DNA from 3 places in the Rhizobium sp. 768_B6_N1_8 genome. Region 3 is predicted to be linked to each of the others. Evidence: predicted binding sites of a transcription regulator. Region 3 holds the regulator's gene; each other region holds the start of a gene.
What was found. The regulator LexA, encoded in region 3, represses DNA repair genes until DNA is damaged. The targets are predictions, from matches to a motif close to TGTTCNNNNTGTGTTCNG.
Positions count from the first base shown of each region.

Region 1 (5,981 bases), 3.2 Mb from region 3:
TCTTTCCCGCCTGATCGACCGGCTTGAAAGAGAGGGCTTGGTCGGCCGCGAGATCTTCGCACAGGATGGGCGCGGCCGCTGGGTGGTGATCACTGATGCCGGCCGGCAGCTTCGGGAGCGCATGTGGACCGTCTATGGCAAAGCGATCGAAACTCATATCGGCTGCAAGCTTGCCGAAGGCGAGGCGAAGACGATTGCCGGCCTGCTGGACCGCTTCCTCTGATCAGGCGATCAGCGGCGATGCGGCGGCCTTCAGTGCCTTCAACGCTTCCTTCGGATCGAGCCGCACCTGCAGCCCGCGTTGCCCGCCATTGATATAGACGAGCGGTTCGGCAAGGGCGGCTTCCTCGATCGCTGTCGGCACGATCTTTTTCTGCCCGAACGGGCTGATGCCGCCGACATGGTAGCCCGTCAGCCGCTCGGCGTCGGCCGGTTTCATCATATTGGCCGATTTGCCATGAAAGGCGCTCGCGAGTTTCTTCATGCTGACCTCGCGGTCGGAGGGCACGACCACGCAGACCGGTTTTCCGTCCACCTCCGCCATCAGCGTCTTCAACACGCGATGCGGCTCCTCGCCCAGCGCTTCGGCCGCCTGCAGCCCGACTCGCTCGGCGTTTGGATCATAGTCATAGGCATGAACCGTAAAGGTGACGCCGGCCTGCGTGAGAACCTGGGTGGCACGGGTGGTCTTGGACATGGCTCAGCCCTCGAATGTCCGCGCGTAAATCTCCGGCTTGAAGCCGATCAGCAGCTTGCCGCCGGTTTCCAGTACCGGTCGCTTGATCATCGATGGCTGGTCGAGCATCAGGGCGATCGCCCTTTCGCGGTCGAGATTTTCGCGCGCGGCGTCAGGCAGATTGCGGAAGGTCGTGCCGGCGCGATTCAGCACCGTTTCCCAGCCTGTCTCGTCGATCCATCGTTCCAGATGCGCCCGGTCGATGCCGACGGCCTTGTAATCGTGAAAGTCGTAGGCGACGCCGTGTTCGTCCAGCCAGTTGCGGGCCTTCTTCATCGTGTCGCAGTTCTTGATACCGTAGATGGTGATGGCCATGCCGGTTCGATCTCCCTATTTCTCAGGGGAGATATCACCCTGGATGAAAGCTGCAAACGCCGTCTGGCCCTTATCCCTCGAGCTCTTCGATGAGTGCTGGCAGGTCGGCCACGGTCTCGATGACGTAGTCGGCGCCGGCAGCAATCAGCTTCTCGCCGATCCGCTTGTGCAACTCGGCTCGCGCCTCCGGCGAAAGTGCATCCACCTCTTCAGGCGTCAGACCCGCCTCATTGCCGGAGAGCGTCACGCCAACGGTAACGCAGCCTGCGGCGGCACCCTCGGCAATGCCGGGTTCGGTATCATCGACCTTCAGGACGGCAGAGGCCGGATAGACCATCAGGTCGAGGAAGCATTTGTACATGCCGATCGGCGTCGGCCGGCCAAGCGGCAGATCGTCGGCACAGATCAGATTATCGGGTGCATAACCCTGTTCAGCGGCAAGCGGCAGCACGCGCTCCATAATCGAGCGCGTATAGCCTGTCGTCGAGCCGATCTTCATCTGCCGTTCGCGCAGGTATTCGATCGTCTTGATCGCACCGGGCACCAGCGCGCAGTAATCGGTCACGACAGCTTCGTTGAGCGGCACGAAGAGGTCGTAAACGCGGTCGATGGCCGCCTCGTCCGGAAGCGCGCCTTGTGCCGCCTGCCAGCGGGCGGCGATATGCGGTTCGGCCAACATCGCTGCGATATGCGCACGCTTCGGGAGCCCCATCGGCTTGCGTGCGTCGGCAATCGTCACCTCGACGCCGAACTTGCCGAAGGTGTCTACAAAGGCGCCCATCGGTGCGAAGGAGCCGAAATCGATGACCGTGCCGGCCCAGTCGAAGACCACTGCCTTGAATTGCGTCATGCTGCGCTCCCGTAAAGATCTTCGATGGTTTCCTCGCCGATACCGAAGGCGGTCGAGGCACCGCAGCCTGCCGTCACCACGACGATGCGCAGCGCATCGGAAGGCTTGTCGGTGAACCGCCAGCGGTCCGGGGCGGAGGCATAGGTGCCAATCCAGCGTTCGGTGATGAAGCGACCAGGCAGGTTGAGCACGGCATCCATCTCGTCGAGGGTCAGCCGGTCAACCCGCTCCAGCCCAAAGGGATCGGGCGTTTCGGAGTAATGGTGGCTGTCGCCGACGATCAGCGATCCGTCTTCCGACTGCGTAATGATCAGGTGGATGCCGTTCTCGCGCTCCGGCTTGAATTCCCGGTCAAGCCGCGCCTTCAGGGCGGTCGCCTCAGGCAATTCGGCATAACCGAGATAACGCCCGAGACCGAGATCAGACATGACGGCGGTGCTGAGCGAGACCCGTTGCGCCGGCACGACACGCATCATCTGCAGCTTGCAGCGTGTCACGTTATATGCAGCGATCCGATCCGCAAACAGGCTCTTGAAATCGTCGCCGGGGCAAACAGCCACCGTCTCCGCCTCGATCAGGCCGGTTGACGTCTCGATCCGGGGCGGCTCGACGGCGCTCACTGCTGTCGAGCGGCGGAACTCAATGCCATATTTGACTTCGAGATAGCGGGCGAGCAGCGGAACGGCCGTGCGGGATTCGACCCGCAGTTCATGTGGGCTATAGAGTGTGAAGCGCCCCGCCTCCGGCCGCAGTGCCGGCACAAGCCGCCGCGCCTCCTCGATCGTCAGCCTTTCGCAGCCTTCGCCCATCTCTGTGCGCAGGAAGGCGTCGATCACGGCTTCGGATTCGTCGAGCCTTGCGGCAAGGAGCAGCCCGCGCTGCAGGACGTCGATGCCGGCGTCGTCGACAATCTCGGCCCAGATATCGCGGGCCTGGCGTGCCTTATTCCAGCAGTCGCCGGCCTGCTGGCCGGTCACCGTCACAAAGCCGAAATTGCGCACCGAGGCGCCATTTGCCTGTGCGTCGCGGTCGATAACGACGACCCGTTTGCCGCGCTTTGCCGCCGCCAGCGCATGCGCCAGCCCGACAATTCCCGCGCCGACGATCGCAATGTCGTAATGCGGCATAAAAGCTCCTTCGCAACATGTCTGCAACGGCTTGGCGGATTTTCTTGAAGCCTGTGTGACAGTTGCGCGGAGCCTTACATCCGCGTGTGGAAAAGAACGCTGGTTCAGTCTTCCAGCGTGCCGGCCTTTCGCGTTGCCTTGCTCGGCTTGTCGGCGGCAATCTTCATCAGGTCGCCGCGCCGGCGCACCAGCCGGTCGGAAGTGCGGGTCAGCAGCAGTCCGTCCTGCGGCGCCCGGATGTCGATATCGCCCTCGGTAAAACCGGGCCGGGTGACGATCGTCGCCAGAAGCTCTCCTTCCGAGACACGCTCGCCGATATTGCGGTGGAAGAGCACGGTACCGCCCTGCGGCGCACGCACGATCTCGACATTGTCGAGCGGCACGGCTGGTCCGGAGAAGGGTTTGTCTCCGGCTGCCCCGCCGTTGACAACACCGCGCCCGATCAGGAACTGCAGCAGGCCTTCGGCGTCTTTCTCGGCCATATCGGGATAGACGTCGCGGCGGCCGCGCAGTTCCACCGTCACCGAAAGCTTGCCCGGAAGCTTGGCCTTACGCTCGCCCGGCACCTCATATTTCCAGGCAAAACCGACCGCTTCTTCGAAGGCGGAGCTTTCGCCATCCGAAAGCAGCACCGCTTCCATGTCGAGCGCATTGGCAAGGTCCGCTGCCTCCGGCCAGAAGGCTTCGTCGATATAGGCATATTGCAGCGATTCATCATCGCAATGCAGATCGAGCACCAGATCGGCCCCGAGCGCCATATGAATCAGCTCTCGCTTCAATCGATCCGTAGCCGGATAATCATCAAGGCCGCCAAGCAATTCCTCCCGGTCGCGAACCGAGATCAGCGGAAAGTCCCGATTGAAATTGGTCCGCGATCCCAAATCGAAACGGCCCTGCAACTCGCCGAAATGAGATTGCGCCGCGCCGATCGGATTTGCCTGCGGCACGAGCGTGATATCGCCGGCGATCCATCCTTCGCTTTCTGATTGCCTGAGTTGAAGGCAGAGAAAATGCGCCAGCGCGGTTCCCGGCAGTTCATTGGAATGCAATGCGGCCTGGATATAGACCTTAGGCGCCGCCGGATTGCTTCCCCTGAAGCGCATGACCGGCAACCGCCATTCGATGCCGGGCGTATCGCCGGGGATGATGATCTCTGAAACGTCCACTGTCTTGCTCCGCATGTGCATATTGAGTGGGGAGTTTTATGCGAATCCCCACCCGCGGTGCAAGCGCAGCTCAGCCGAGCAGAGGCCAGCGGTTGATGACGTGATGCTCGCTCTTCCCGTAGATGCTGTGGATCAACAGGAACTCCCGGATCGTCCACCGGAGAGGTCGGTCAAGCTTTTCAGGCAGAACGGTCTTGCGATCATAGAGCAGCGTCATGTGCGGCGTCAGATGGCCGCCGACATTATAGGGCAGTCCGGCCTCGAACAGACCGTCTTGAATTTGCCGCCTAAGGTCCATCAGCGCCCCGTTTTCTTGTCTGCTGCAGACGACGAAGGCTTGTGACTGGCCCGGATGGCGGAAGCTCATAACTTCGTCGAGCACAAGTTCGAAGGGTTCAGCACGGACTGCGGCGGCGATCTGTTCCGCGCCGAATACGATATCATCCGGTAGCCGACGGTAAGAGCCGATGCCGTTGAGCGTGACATGGAGCACGGGGCTGGGGCGCGAAGGACCAGTCAGAAAATGGGCATCGCGGTAGAATTGCGCGACCTCCAGTGCTCCGGATGTCACTTCGGGGGTCGGTCGAACTGCGAAGAAGATCGTGTGGTGAGGCTTCCCGACAGGGCTTGATTTCCGGGGATCAGCGCCATTCGGATCGAGTGGAAAATGAGGCATTTGAACTACGGACTACATCGCCCGCCTCCTTGTTAACCAAGGAGGAGCCTATCAGTATTGGCTATTATGTCAAGAACAAAACGCGAACGGAAACGGCTGCCGATGGGCAGCCGTTTGCTGGCGTCTGTATAAGGGGCAAAGCTCACGCTCCTTAAGCGGCGTCTTTGACGGGCTCAACAGCCTTCTTGGAAGACTTGGCGCGGGCTGCCTTCGGCGGTGCGAGACGAAGAACATCGTCTGCCAGCAAGCGGGCATTGTCTTGCGCCTTGTCGAGATTGCTGACACGGGCAGGGTCCATCGTGTAGAGGCTGCCGCCGGAAACGAACATGTCCCGATAGGCGGCACGCTCGATCAGCGCCGTGTCGATGACATTGACCTGCTGCTTTGCGAGCAGACCCTTGACCGCCAGCAATGCACGCGTGGTGATGATCGAACTGATGCGCGTCAGCACGACCGAATGCGGGATGCGGATATCATGCTGGGCAGCAAGCTGCTTCATGATCTCAAGCACCTGGGCGCCGCCGACCGCGTCCATGGCGCAGCCCTGCACCGGAACCATTACATGATCGGAAAAGCCGATGGCCTTCGCCATCAGCGGGCTCAGACCGGCCGGCAAGTCGATGATGATATAACCACCGCGCTTCTTGAGGTCCTTGATCTGCTGTTCGATAGTATCTTCGCTGACACCGGAGATGACGGCGAATTCGGCTGCGTCGCCGGTCAGACGGTGCCAGCGGCCGGCCCACTGCTGGGGATCGGCATCCAGAACGGAAACGCGATGGCCACGGCGAGCCAGTTCTGTGGCAAGAACAAGAGCGACCGTTGTCTTGCCGGCCCCTCCTTTCGTATTCGCAAATGTAATGATTGGCATCGATTACCTCGGGTTGATGAGTTGGCGGCAGTCATCCCTGGGAGAGACGCGTCTCGGGCTTTAAGGAACAGCGACTTTCACAGTGATGAGATGAAAAGGTCAAACAGCAACCTTGCGTGGCGCTGTTTAGCCATGCTGTCTGAGGTTGATTTTTTTGGGTGCAATCATTGAGGGGCGGGCAATAGGTCAGCCGCGCCTCCAGCCTGCCAAAAAGACCGTCAGCGATGGTGAAGTCCGTCG
Region 1 is NZ_JBPWPV010000001.1:4,717,672-4,723,652, forward strand. Features, by position in the region: gene AB8B33_RS23845 (MarR family transcriptional regulator) at 1-223, shown strand, start outside; gene ybaK (Cys-tRNA(Pro) deacylase) at 224-697, opposite strand; gene AB8B33_RS23855 (ArsC family reductase) at 701-1,051, opposite strand; gene phnX (phosphonoacetaldehyde hydrolase) at 1,122-1,901, opposite strand; gene AB8B33_RS23865 (TIGR03364 family FAD-dependent oxidoreductase) at 1,898-3,028, opposite strand; gene AB8B33_RS23870 (peptidase M14) at 3,133-4,194, opposite strand; gene AB8B33_RS23875 (2'-5' RNA ligase family protein) at 4,265-4,765, opposite strand; gene AB8B33_RS23880 (AAA family ATPase) at 5,022-5,741, opposite strand.
Region 1: AB8B33_RS23875 (2'-5' RNA ligase family protein) is a predicted target of LexA. The motif match lies at 4,942-4,959, and genes of this name have one in related genera.

Region 2 (5,981 bases), 350 kb from region 3:
CGCCGCAAGGAAGCGTTCATTTCGGTGATTGCCGGCTTCTCCTTTGTCGGCATCATGCTGGGCGTTGCGACGCTGATCATCGTCATGGCTGTTATGAACGGGTTCCGCACGGAACTCGTCTCCCGCATCCTCGGTATCAACGGCCACATGATCATCCAGCCGGTCGATGGTCCCTTCACCGACTATGCCGACCTCGTGAAGAAATTCGAGGCGGTGCCCGGTATCAAGATGGCGCTGCCGCTGGTCGAGGGCCAGGTGCTGGCTTCCTCGCGGACGGGCGGCAGCACCGGTGCGCTGGTGCGCGGCACGCGCGCCGAAGACCTGACCAAGCTCAAGGCAGTATCCGACAATATCAAGTCCGGCGACATGGTAGGCTTTGCTGCAGGCGACAGCGTTTTGATGGGCACGCGCATGGCCGACCAGCTCGGCCTGCGGGTCGGTGACCTGATTACGTTGACGTCACCGGAAGGTGATGTGACGCCGATGGGCGTCAATCCGCGCATCAAATCCTACAAGATCTCCGGTCTCTTCGAGATCGGCATGTCGGAATACGATTCCTCGATCATCTATATGCCGCTCGAGGAATCGCAGCTTTATTTCAATGCCGACGGGCTGGTGCAGTCGATCGAACTCTTCGTCAATAACCCCGACGATATCGACAATCTGAGGCCCAAGGTGGAGGAGGCGGCCGGTCGGCAGATAGCCATCACCGACTGGCGTCAGCGCAACCAGACCTTCTTTTCCGCCCTGCAGGTCGAGCGCAACGTCATGTTCATGATCCTGACGCTGATCGTGCTCGTCGCAGCGCTCAACATCATCTCCGGCCTCATCATGCTGGTGAAGGACAAGGGCAGCGATATCGCGATCCTGCGCACCATGGGCGCGAGCGCCGGCGCAATAATGCGTATCTTCTTCATGACGGGAGCTGCAATCGGCATTGTCGGCACGATCGCTGGCGTGCTGCTCGGCGTGCTCGTCTGCATCAACATCGAGTCCATCCGCCAGTTCTTCTCATGGGTCTCTGGCACGGTGCTTTTCGATCCGCAGCTCTACTTCCTGAGCCAGCTTCCGGCGGAAATGGATGTGAGCGAAACGGTGTCCGTCGTCATCATGGCGCTGACGCTCTCCTTCATCGCGACGATCTTCCCCGCCTGGCGCGCCTCCCGCCTCGACCCCGTCCAGGCCCTTCGTTACGAATAGGGCCGTGATCCAAGGTCAAATCCCCGGCCCAATCCAAGGAATGCCGCATTCATGAAACGCAACGTCGTTCTCAAGCTTTCGGGCGTCGAGCGCCATTACGGGCAGGGCGAAACGCTGCTGACCATCCTCAAGGGTGCGGATTTCACCCTGTCGAGCGGTGAGATGGTGGCGCTGGTGGCGCCGTCAGGCACCGGCAAGTCGACGCTGCTGCATGTCGCAGGGCTGCTGGAGCATCCTGACGGCGGCGAGGTAATGGTCAACGGTCGCCCCTGTGATGGCCTTTCCGATGACAAGCGCACGGCCATCCGCCGCGGTGAGATCGGCTTTGTTTATCAGTTCCATCACCTGCTGCCGGAATTCTCGGCGCAGGAGAACATCATGATGCCGCAGCTCATCGCCGGTCTCTCATGGAAGGAAGCGAGCGAGCGGGCAAAGATGCTTCTGGATTACATGCGCATCGGCCACCGCGGTACGCATCGCCCGGGCGAGCTTTCCGGCGGCGAGCAGCAGCGCGTGGCAATCGCTCGCGCCGTTGCCAATGCACCGAGCCTGCTTCTGGCCGACGAGCCGACCGGCAATCTCGACCCGGAAACCGCCAGCTATGTCTTCGACGCTCTCGAGGCTCTGGTGCGTCAGTCCGGCCTTGCCGCGCTGATCGCCACACACAACCACGAGCTCGCCCGGCGCATGGACCGGCGCGTGACGATCTCCGACGGCAAGGTCGTGGATTTCTGATTATCAGGGGATAATCAGCCCGCCGCGATAATCGAGCTCATAGGCCTTGTGACCATCGACAAGGATGAATTCATGGCCACGGAAATGCGTGCAGTCGCCTTCGCTCGTATCGACATAGCGCCCCAGCGAATGATCGAAGACCATGCCGCCGAGGAAGCGGCCTTGTTTGTAGAGCTGTGACAGCGCGGCGCTAATGATCGTGCCGGCGACAGTTCCGTCGATGATCCCGGGCTCGATGATCCGCCCGAAATAGTTCATCGCCCACACCGGCTTTTCCTCCAGCCACACCACTTCCTGACCGGCAAAATCCGTGCCGCCGAAATAGCTGTCGAGATAGCGCCAGATGCCGCGCTTGTAGCCGAGGTCATGGGCGCCGATCCGATAGGAAGGCTGTGCCTTGGCGCCGGCAACATAAGTCTGCGATTTGGCTTCGACAATGAAGCCGTTGAGTTCCTGCGTGTCCATCGTCCCACTGCTCCGATGTTAACCATGTCCCGCAGAAGCGGGGGGTAAACCTGTTGACAACAGAACATACATGGAACAAATTAAAAACATAAGAGCAAAAGGAGAGCCAAATGACTGACATGATCCGTGATATCGCAGCATTCACCTCCATCGCAATGTTCATTACCAGCTTCTCGCTGATCGTCATGGCAATGTAAGAATTCAGGGGATCGCATGGCAGCCATGCGGTCCCGAAGCAGGACTTTTTCTGGACAGAATCGCCGACAATGCCGACAATGCGCACTCTTCAGTGAGGCGGTTCGAAAGGCAGATCATGGCGGATGCGGAAAAAGGTGCTGCTGGCGCAGTCGTCGGCGGGAAACCGGGCTTCGTCCATCTGAGGGTCCACTCCGCCTATTCGCTGCTCGAGGGCGCGCTGCCCCTCAAAAAGATCCTCTACAAGGCATCGGGCGACAGCCAGCCGGCAATCGCCATCACCGATACCAACAATCTTTTCGTCGCCCTGGAATTTTCCCAGAAGGCGCTGGACGACGGTCTGCAGCCGATCATCGGCTGCCAGGTGTCGATCGACATGGAAGATGGCCTCGACACCGAGAAGCGGGGCGGTCAGCAGGCGCTGGTCAAATTGCCTTCGATCGTGCTTCTGTCCGCTACGGACGCAGGTTATGAGCGGCTGGTCGATCTCGTCAGCCGCGCTTATCTCGGCGGCGAGAGCAATCAGGCTGTCCATATCCGTTCCTCCTGGCTGGAGGAAATCGGTACCGAGGGGCTGATCGCTTTGACCGGTGCCTCGACCGGCCCTGTCGACATGCCGCTTAAGGACGGCCATGCTGCTGCGGCAGAGACGCGGCTGCTGGCGCTGAAGCGCCTCTTCGGTGACCGGCTCTATGTCGAGCTGCAGCGGCACGGAACCTACGACAAGCGGCACGAACAGAAGATCATCGGCCTTGCTTACAAGCATGATCTGCCGCTGGTGGCGACCAACGAGGCCTTCTTCCCAACACGAGACGATTACGACGCGCATGACGCGCTGATGGCGGTGGCGCACAACGCGATCGTTTCCGACGACAGCCGCTTCCGCCTCTCGCCGGACCATTATCTGAAGAGCCGTGCTGAGATGGAAAAGCTTTTCGCGGATCTGCCTGAGGCACTGGATAATACCGTCGAGATCGCAAGGCGCTGTTCCTTCATTCTGAAGACCCGCAAGCCGATCCTGCCGCGCTTCACCGGCGCGACCGATGATCCCGAGGAGGCCGAGCGCGCAGAATCGCTCGAACTTCGCCGCCAGGCGGAGGAGGGGCTGGACATGCGCCTTGCCGAGCTTGGAATGTCGGCCGGCTACGAGGAGAAGGATTATCGTGAACGGCTGGAATTCGAGCTCAGCGTCATCGAGCGCATGAAGTTTCCCGGCTACTTCCTGATCGTTGCGGATTTCATCAAATGGGCCAAGCAGCATGATATTCCGGTCGGTCCCGGCCGCGGTTCAGGTGCGGGTTCGCTCGTCGCCTATGCACTGACGATCACCGACGTCGATCCGCTGCGTTTCTCGCTGCTCTTCGAACGCTTCCTCAATCCGGAACGCGTCTCGATGCCCGACTTCGATATCGACTTCTGCCAGGACCGCCGCGAAGAGGTGATCCGCTACGTGCAGCAGAAATATGGTCGCGAGCAGGTGGCGCAGATCATCACCTTCGGTTCGTTGCAGGCGCGCGCCGCGCTGCGCGACGTCGGCCGCGTGCTGGAAATGCCCTACGGTCAGGTCGACAAGATCTGCAAGCTGGTGCCGAACAACCCGGCAAACCCGACGCCGCTTTCCAAGGCGATCGAGGAAGAGCCGAAGCTGCAGGAAGAGGCAGCCAAGGAACCGGTGGTTGCCCGCCTCCTGGATATCGCCCAGAAGATCGAAGGCCTCTACCGCCACGCCTCGACCCATGCCGCCGGCATCGTGATCGGCGACCGCCCGCTGTCGAAGCTCGTGCCGATGTACCGCGATCCGCGTTCCGACATGCCGGTCACCCAGTTCAACATGAAGTGGGTGGAACAGGCCGGTCTAGTCAAGTTCGACTTCCTCGGCCTGAAGACGCTGACCGTGCTCAAGGTCGCTGTCGACTTCTGCAGGAAGCGCGGCATTGAGGTCGATCTTCCCAAGATCCCGCTCGACGACAAGAAAACATACGAGATGCTTTCGCGCGGCGAGACGGTCGGCGTGTTCCAGGTTGAAAGTGCCGGCATGCGCAAGGCACTGATCGGCATGAAGCCAGACTGCATTGAGGACATCATCGCGCTGGTCGCGCTCTATCGCCCGGGTCCGATGGAAAACATTCCGACCTACAATGCCCGCAAGCATGGCGATGAAGAGCTGGAATCGATCCATCCGATGATCGATCATCTGCTCAAGGAAACGCAGGGCGTTATCGTCTACCAGGAGCAGGTGATGCAGATCGCCCAGGTCCTGTCGGGCTATTCGCTTGGCGAAGCCGATCTTCTGCGCCGCGCCATGGGTAAGAAGATCAAGGCAGAAATGGACCAGCAGCGCGAGCGCTTCGTCGTTGGCGCGGTCCAGAACGGCGTGTCGAAGCCGCAGGCCGACAACATCTTCGAACTGCTCGCAAAGTTCGCAAACTACGGCTTCAACAAGTCGCACGCTGCCGCCTACGCCATCGTCTCCTATCAGACGGCCTATATGAAGGCGCATTATCCGGTCGAATTCCTGGCCGCGTCGATGACGCTCGATATGTCGAACACCGAAAAGGTCAACGACTTCCGCCAGGATGCCAAGCGCCTGGGCATCGAGGTCATCGCGCCCTCCGTCCAGACCTCCTTCCGCCAGTTCGAGACCGGCGATAACCGTATCTATTACGCGCTTGCGGCTCTCAAGGGTGTCGGCGAATCCGCTGTCGATCACATCGTCGAAATGCGCGGCGATAAGCCCTTTGCCAGCATCGAGGATTTCTGCCTGCGGATCGATCCGCGCCAGGTGAACCGCCGCGTGCTGGAAAGCCTGATCTACGCCGGAGCCTTTGATTGCTTCAACCTGGATCGCGCCCAGCTTTCGGCCGGTCTCGACCGCGTGCTCGGCTATGCGCAGCGCGCCCAGGAAAACAAACTGAGCGGCCAGTCGGATATTTTCGGCGGTGCCCTATCCTCGGGCCCGGAAAAGATCGCCCTGCCGCCATTCTCGCCCTGGCTTGCCTCCGAGCGGCTACTCAAGGAGTTCCAGGTGCTGGGCTTCTACCTGACCGCCCATCCGCTCGACAGCTACAACAACATCCTTCAGAAGATGCGCGTACAGACCTTCGCGGATTTCTCGACGGCGGTGAAGCAAGGTGCTGCGAACGGGCGACTGGCGGGCACCGTCATTTCCAAGCAAGAGCGCAAGACGCGCACCGGCAACAAGATGGGCATCATCGTCTTCTCGGATTCCTCCGGCCAGTATGAAGCCGTGCTCTTCTCCGAAATGCTGAACCAGTATCGTGACATACTCGAGCCCGGGAAATCCTTCGTCATCACCGCGATCGGCGAAGAGCGGCCGGAAGGTGTCAGCCTGCGTCTGCAGACCATCCAGTCGCTGGAGGAAAAGT
Region 2 is NZ_JBPWPV010000001.1:1,157,599-1,163,579, forward strand. Features, by position in the region: gene AB8B33_RS05920 (lipoprotein-releasing ABC transporter permease subunit) at 1-1,200, shown strand, start outside; gene AB8B33_RS05925 (ABC transporter ATP-binding protein) at 1,252-1,935, shown strand; gene AB8B33_RS05930 (DUF5680 domain-containing protein) at 1,939-2,400, opposite strand; gene dnaE (DNA polymerase III subunit alpha) at 2,714-5,981, shown strand, end outside.
Region 2: AB8B33_RS05930 (DUF5680 domain-containing protein) is a predicted target of LexA. The motif match lies at 2,461-2,478, and genes of this name have one in related genera.

Region 3 (5,981 bases):
AGCCGCGGCATGTCCTTGAGATAGACCATGTTCGGCCCGTCGCAGGGCGCGTTATCCGGATCCTGATGGGTTTCGATAAAGATGCCGGCAACGCCGACGGCAACGGCTGCACGCGCCAGCGTTTCCACGAACTGCCGCTCTCCGCCGGAGGTTTCCCCCTGCCCGCCAGGCTGCTGGACTGAATGCGTGGCGTCGAAAATAACGGGGGCGCCGGTTGCTGCCATGATCGGCAGGGAACGCATGTCGGAGACCAGCGTATTGTAACCAAAGGAAGCGCCGCGCTCGCACAGCAAGATGTTCGGATTGCCGCTCTGGTTCAGCTTGCCGAGCACGTTCTTCATATCCCAAGGCGCCAGGAACTGGCCCTTCTTGACGTTGATAACGCGGCCGGTCTTTGCCGCAGCCACCAGGAGATCCGTCTGACGAGACAGGAAGGCCGGTATCTGCAGGATGTCGACGACCTTGCCCACTTCGGCGCATTGTTCTTCAGTGTGGATGTCGGTCAGAACCGGAATGCCGAGTTCCTTCTTGAGATCGGCAAAAACCTCCAGGCCCTTTTCAAGGCCGACGCCGCGTTTGCTCGACAAGGAAGAGCGGTTCGCCTTGTCGAAAGACGTCTTATAGACGAGCCCGATACCGAGCTTGGCGCACAGTTCCTTCAACGTGCCGGCAACCATGAACGCATGGTCGCGGCTTTCCATTTCGCAAGCGCCGGCAATCAGCGACAGGCGCCCGGCATTGGAGAAAGTGACCTTGCCGGCGCCTTCGCCGACCGTCACCACGGAGTTGGTAGTAGAGCTCATGATGTTTCCTCGAAAGCGAAGAGCACGCCCTGGCCGGGCGCGGGCTTCACCAGAATACGGTTGCCCTTGCGTGTGTAGGTCACCCCGTTAGCAGCCAAATGCGCTTCTGTCACGGCCAGATCGCCAACCGCAAAGAGGATTGCCCGGCCGCCCAGGCCGCGATCGATATCCGGCGTCGCCAGATCGAAATAGGCCTCCAGCCCCTGCGGGGTCATCAGGCTGATCTTTGCGTTTCCGGTAAGCACCTCCAGCCCGAAACTCGTATCGCCAGCAGAAGCGGCTTTTGCCGCCGAGCGAACGAAGTCGCCGAAGGCTGTCGGCTCGGGGGCTGCGAGAGCGATCTCGGCAATGCCTGTCACGCCATTGGCGTGGGTCTCCAGCACGTTGCGGTCGGCAGGAAGCGGGTTGATGCGCTCGACAGCGAAGAGAAAGAAATCCGGTGCCCGGAGGTCGGCAGCGAAGGCGAGCCGGAAGCCGGCAATGCTCTCAGTGCCATCCGGCATTTTCACAGGGCGTTCGAACTGCAGCACAGAACCGGCACTGATGCTGCCCTCCACGAATCGAGCATGTTCGTGCTTTGCATCCGCGGTGGCGAAGGCGATGGCGGACAGTCCCTCGCTGCCGCAGCGGAAGCGGAAAGCCTGATCGCGAGCCGTGAAGACATTGCCCTCACGTGCCGTCACCTCGCTCTCCTCGACGCTCGCGACACCGAGCGGCTCGATATAGGTTTTGTCGGCAAAGAAAACACAGGCATTCTCCGTGCCGAAGGGATGGCGGGCATCGGGCGCGACGGTAAAGCCCAGCTTGCCCAGCCTTTCGCGGGCAAGGTCGATATCGGTAACCGGCAAAACGAGATGATCGATCGGAAGCGTGTCTTGGCTCATCGGTTCTTCTCCCAGCAGTGACAAGGAGATGTGCTTCAGCAGGTCTCGTGAAACAAGGCCAGACAGGCCTAAGGGCGATAAAAATCAAATTCTCGACAGATTGAACAGAAGTTTTACGAAAATTTAGCTACTTGCGGAACACATATGGAACATATAGTGTCCGTTCTGGATTTGTTTCAAGACTGGGGAGACGCCATGCTCACGCGCAAACAACAGGAACTCCTTCTTTTCATTCATGAAAGGATGAAGGAGTCAGGCGTTCCACCGTCTTTCGACGAGATGAAGGACGCACTGGATCTGGCCTCGAAATCCGGTATTCACCGGCTGATCACGGCGCTCGAAGAACGCGGCTTCATTCGCCGGCTTCCGAACCGGGCGCGCGCGCTCGAAGTCATCAAACTGCCGGAAGCCTACAGCCCGAGCCTGCAGCCTCGGCGCGGCTTTTCACCGAGCGTCATCGAGGGCAGCCTCGGCAAGCCCCAGCCCGTGGCGCCTCCTGCCTCGGCGAAGCCAGCACCCGCTGCCGATAACGGCAATGCGGTCTCCGTTCCCGTCATGGGCCGCATCGCCGCCGGTGTTCCGATCTCGGCAATCCAGAACAATACGCATGACATCACCGTTCCCGCCGATATGCTTGGCTCCGGTGAACATTATGCGCTGGAAGTTCGCGGCGACTCGATGATCGAAGCCGGCATCTTCGATGGCGACACGGTCATCATCCGCAATGGCAGCACAGCCAATCCGGGTGATATCGTCGTCGCGCTCGTCGATGACGAGGAAGCAACGCTCAAGCGTTTCCGCCGCAAGGGCGCATCGATTGCGCTCGAGGCAGCAAACCCTGCTTACGAGACCCGCATCTTTCCGCCGGATCGCGTCAAGGTCCAGGGCAAGCTCGTCGGCCTCATTCGCCGCTATCACTGACCGGTGACAGATTGGCGTCTGCGAATGTGTTACTGCGCCAATCATAGGCGCGGTGGCGCATCCAGGGTCGCCCCAATGTGTCGAATGCGGTTGCGACCTCAATTCCCTTATCGGTGAATCGAAGTTCGACAGAACCTGTCTTGCGCAGCGTCTCGCCGGTAAAGAGCAGCGCGCCGGAACGACAGCGGTCGAAGCGCAATCGGACAGGGGTCACCACAATATCAGCCGTATCGCAGGCTGGTCCGAGATAGGCAGCATTGTCGATGACGGTCAGTTTCTTTCCATTGACGAGCAAAGTGGTGCACCAGGCGCCCTTCAGGCAGGAGAAGCGTGACGGCGGGCTAATGGCGACTGCCTGTCTCATTGCCTCTCTGGCTTCATTCTGTTGGTCGGGTGACAGTTGCAGTCTTTGACCATCAGGCGCAGTGGGCGCCTTGGCAGCTTGAAGCATAACTGGCTTCTGATGCTCTTCGACGGCAAGGGCCCTCTGCCATTGTTCGAAGATGAAGGCGGGCGGCTTTTCACGGTTCGAAGCCATCGCCTCTCCATCGACTATAGCGACCAGGCTGCCATCTTCGGAGATAGCGATATCGGGCATCGCCTCCGATGGAAGAAGGACAACAGCGAGCGTCGAGACCGCGACAATTGCCGTTCCCATGTGCCGCAGCCGGGTTCTGAGCAGGGTCAGCAGCAGAAATCCGAAAACGGCGGTCGGGAAATACCAGCCGGGCAAGCGGCCTACATCTATGTTGCCGCCCCACCCCGCTACTGCCTTTGCGATGGTGATCACCAGATCAAGCCCGAAGCCTGCCACCGGCCATAGCCAGCCGTCCAGACCAAACGGCATCAGCAGCATTGCCAGCATCCCGGCCGGCATGACGATGAAGGTGATGACCGGCATGGCCGCGAGATTTGCCGGCAGGCCATAGGCAGTCAGCCGGTGGAAATGCTCGATCGAAAACAGCGCCGTCGAGAAACCACCGATCAGCGACGTCAGGAAAACGCCACCGAAGAAGCCACCAACCATGAAGAAGGGCTTCATGATCGGCAGCTTGGCAAAGGCATTCTCCCGCATCGGCCGCCCCTTCCAGAGGTCGTAGCCGGCGACCAGTGCAAGCGTTGCGGCAAAGGACATCTGGAAACTCGGCCCTAGCCCCTCCGATGGCGAGACCGCGAGGATCACGAGAGCGGATAGCGCCACGTTTCTGAGACTGATCGACGGCCGGTCGAAGAAGACCGCAACCAGCATAATCGCCATCATGATGAAGGCGCGTTCGGCGGAGACGGCAAAACCCGAGATCAGATAGTAGGCCGTCACCGCAGCAAGCGCACCGGCCGCCGCGATCTTCTTGGTTGGCCACGCCTGGGCAATGCCGGGAAAAAGACTGAGAATGACGCGCAGCCCGACAAAGAAGATGCCAGCGGAAAGCGCCATGTTGAGGCCGGAGATCGCGATGATATGCGCAAGGCCGGACTGCCGCAGCGCCTCCGTCGTTTCATCCGAGATCGCCCGTCTCTCGTCCGTGACGAGGGAGGCGGCAAAAGCCCCGGTGTCGCCGGGTAGTGTGGAGCGAATCCGATCGCCGATGCCGCTTCTCAGGCGGTAGAGCGACTCCAGAATTGCCTCACCGACCGAGTTCGATCGCTCCGGCTGTTCCGCAACCCTCTTGGGTACTCCATAGAAGAAGCCGTTGGCACCGATGCCGTCAAAATAGGCGCTGAAGGCAAAATCATTGAGGTGGGAGAGCGCCGGCCCCGCCGGAGGCGTGAGACGTGCCCTGCCCTCGATGACGTCGCCGAGTTCGAACGGCTGGGCGGCTCCGCGGACCAGCACGGAGATGCGTTCGGGCGGACGCTTGATCTCAGGAGCATCCGTACCGGTGACGTCAAGAATATAACGCCAGCGCCCTTGGCCATCGCCTTCTCGGCGTTCGATCCGGCCGGTCACCGTTGTCGTTACGGCTGAATCGAGGATCAGGGTCTTTGCCCGCCATGTTTCGATCTGCGCGGAGAGCATTCCACCGGCAAAAAGAAGTAGAGCAAGCAGCGTCGCCTGCAGTTTCGTCCGGGCATAACCGCAGAGCGCAACGGCAATAAGGAGAACAAGCAGGCAGAGACCGAGCGACACGGCCGGAAAGTCCGAGGCCGCCAGAAACCAGGTCGCGGCACCTGCACCAAGGAAGACCGGAGAGAAGAGGATGAGGCGACCGTGGCCTGCCTCTTCGGTGGCCATACGCATCGACGACCCGACGTATCGTTTCGCAACAGTCACCAATCGCCATCGAAATGGGATCGCAACCTGGGTCCGAGCCGATTGCGTCACAATGGCGCGCGGGGCAATGCCAGCAAAATCCATCTTTTCATCAATGGATTGCTCTTGTCGTTCTCTTGTCTCTATCCCCGCCATGATCGCCTGGACCCGCCCCCGGATACCGGCAGAATGCAACCTGAAATCAAAACGAGCAAACAATAATCGATTGAAATAAGAGGAAAATTCGCGGGAGCAAAAAATCCAGTCAAATCATGGTGTTCTGATATGCATTTAGCTCATCGCTGCACTGCCTAAAAGATGATGCCGCGATGCACAAAATGGCATCACGGTAACTTGGCATTAGCTTCGCGATCATATAGCTATCGCTTAGGACGCTTAACCCTTATGGCGCTTTTGCGGCGCCACCGCCACCCCGGAGGATCAGCATGACGGATCAAAGCGCTACAATCAAAATCGGTGACAAATCAGTCGATCTCGCCGTGCGAAAAGGCACGGTTGGACCCGACGTCATCGACATCGGTGCCCTCTACAAGAACACGGCTTCCTTCACCTACGATCCCGGGTTTACGTCGACTGCATCCTGTGAATCGAAGATCACCTATATCGACGGCGACGAAGGCGTTCTGCTGCATCGCGGCTACCCGATCGAGCAGCTTGCCGAGCATGGCGACTTCCTGGAAGCCTGCTACCTGCTGCTCTACGGCGAATTGCCGACCGCCGCCCAGAAGAAGGACTTCGACTATCGCGTCACGCACCACACCATGGTGCATGAACAGATGAGCCGCTTCTTCACCGGCTTCCGTCGCGACGCCCATCCGATGGCCGTCATGTGCGGCTGCGTCGGCGCGCTTTCGGCCTTCTATCACGACTCCACCGATATCACCGATCCGCACCAGCGCATGGTCGCCAGCCTGCGCATGATCGCCAAGATGCCGACGCTCGCAGCGATGGCCTATAAGTACCATATCGGCCAGCCCTTCGTTTACCCGAAGAATGATCTGGATTACGCGTCCAACTTCCTGCGCATGTGCTTTGCCGTTCCCTGCGAGGAATATGTCGTCAATCCGGTGCTCGCACGCGCCATGGACCGTATCTTCATCC
Region 3 is NZ_JBPWPV010000001.1:1,503,503-1,509,483, reverse strand. Features, by position in the region: gene kdsA (3-deoxy-8-phosphooctulonate synthase) at 1-803, opposite strand, end outside; gene AB8B33_RS07745 (VOC family protein) at 800-1,687, opposite strand; gene lexA (transcriptional repressor LexA) at 1,883-2,608, shown strand; gene AB8B33_RS07735 (ComEC/Rec2 family competence protein) at 2,589-4,964, opposite strand; gene gltA (citrate synthase) at 5,306-5,981, shown strand, end outside.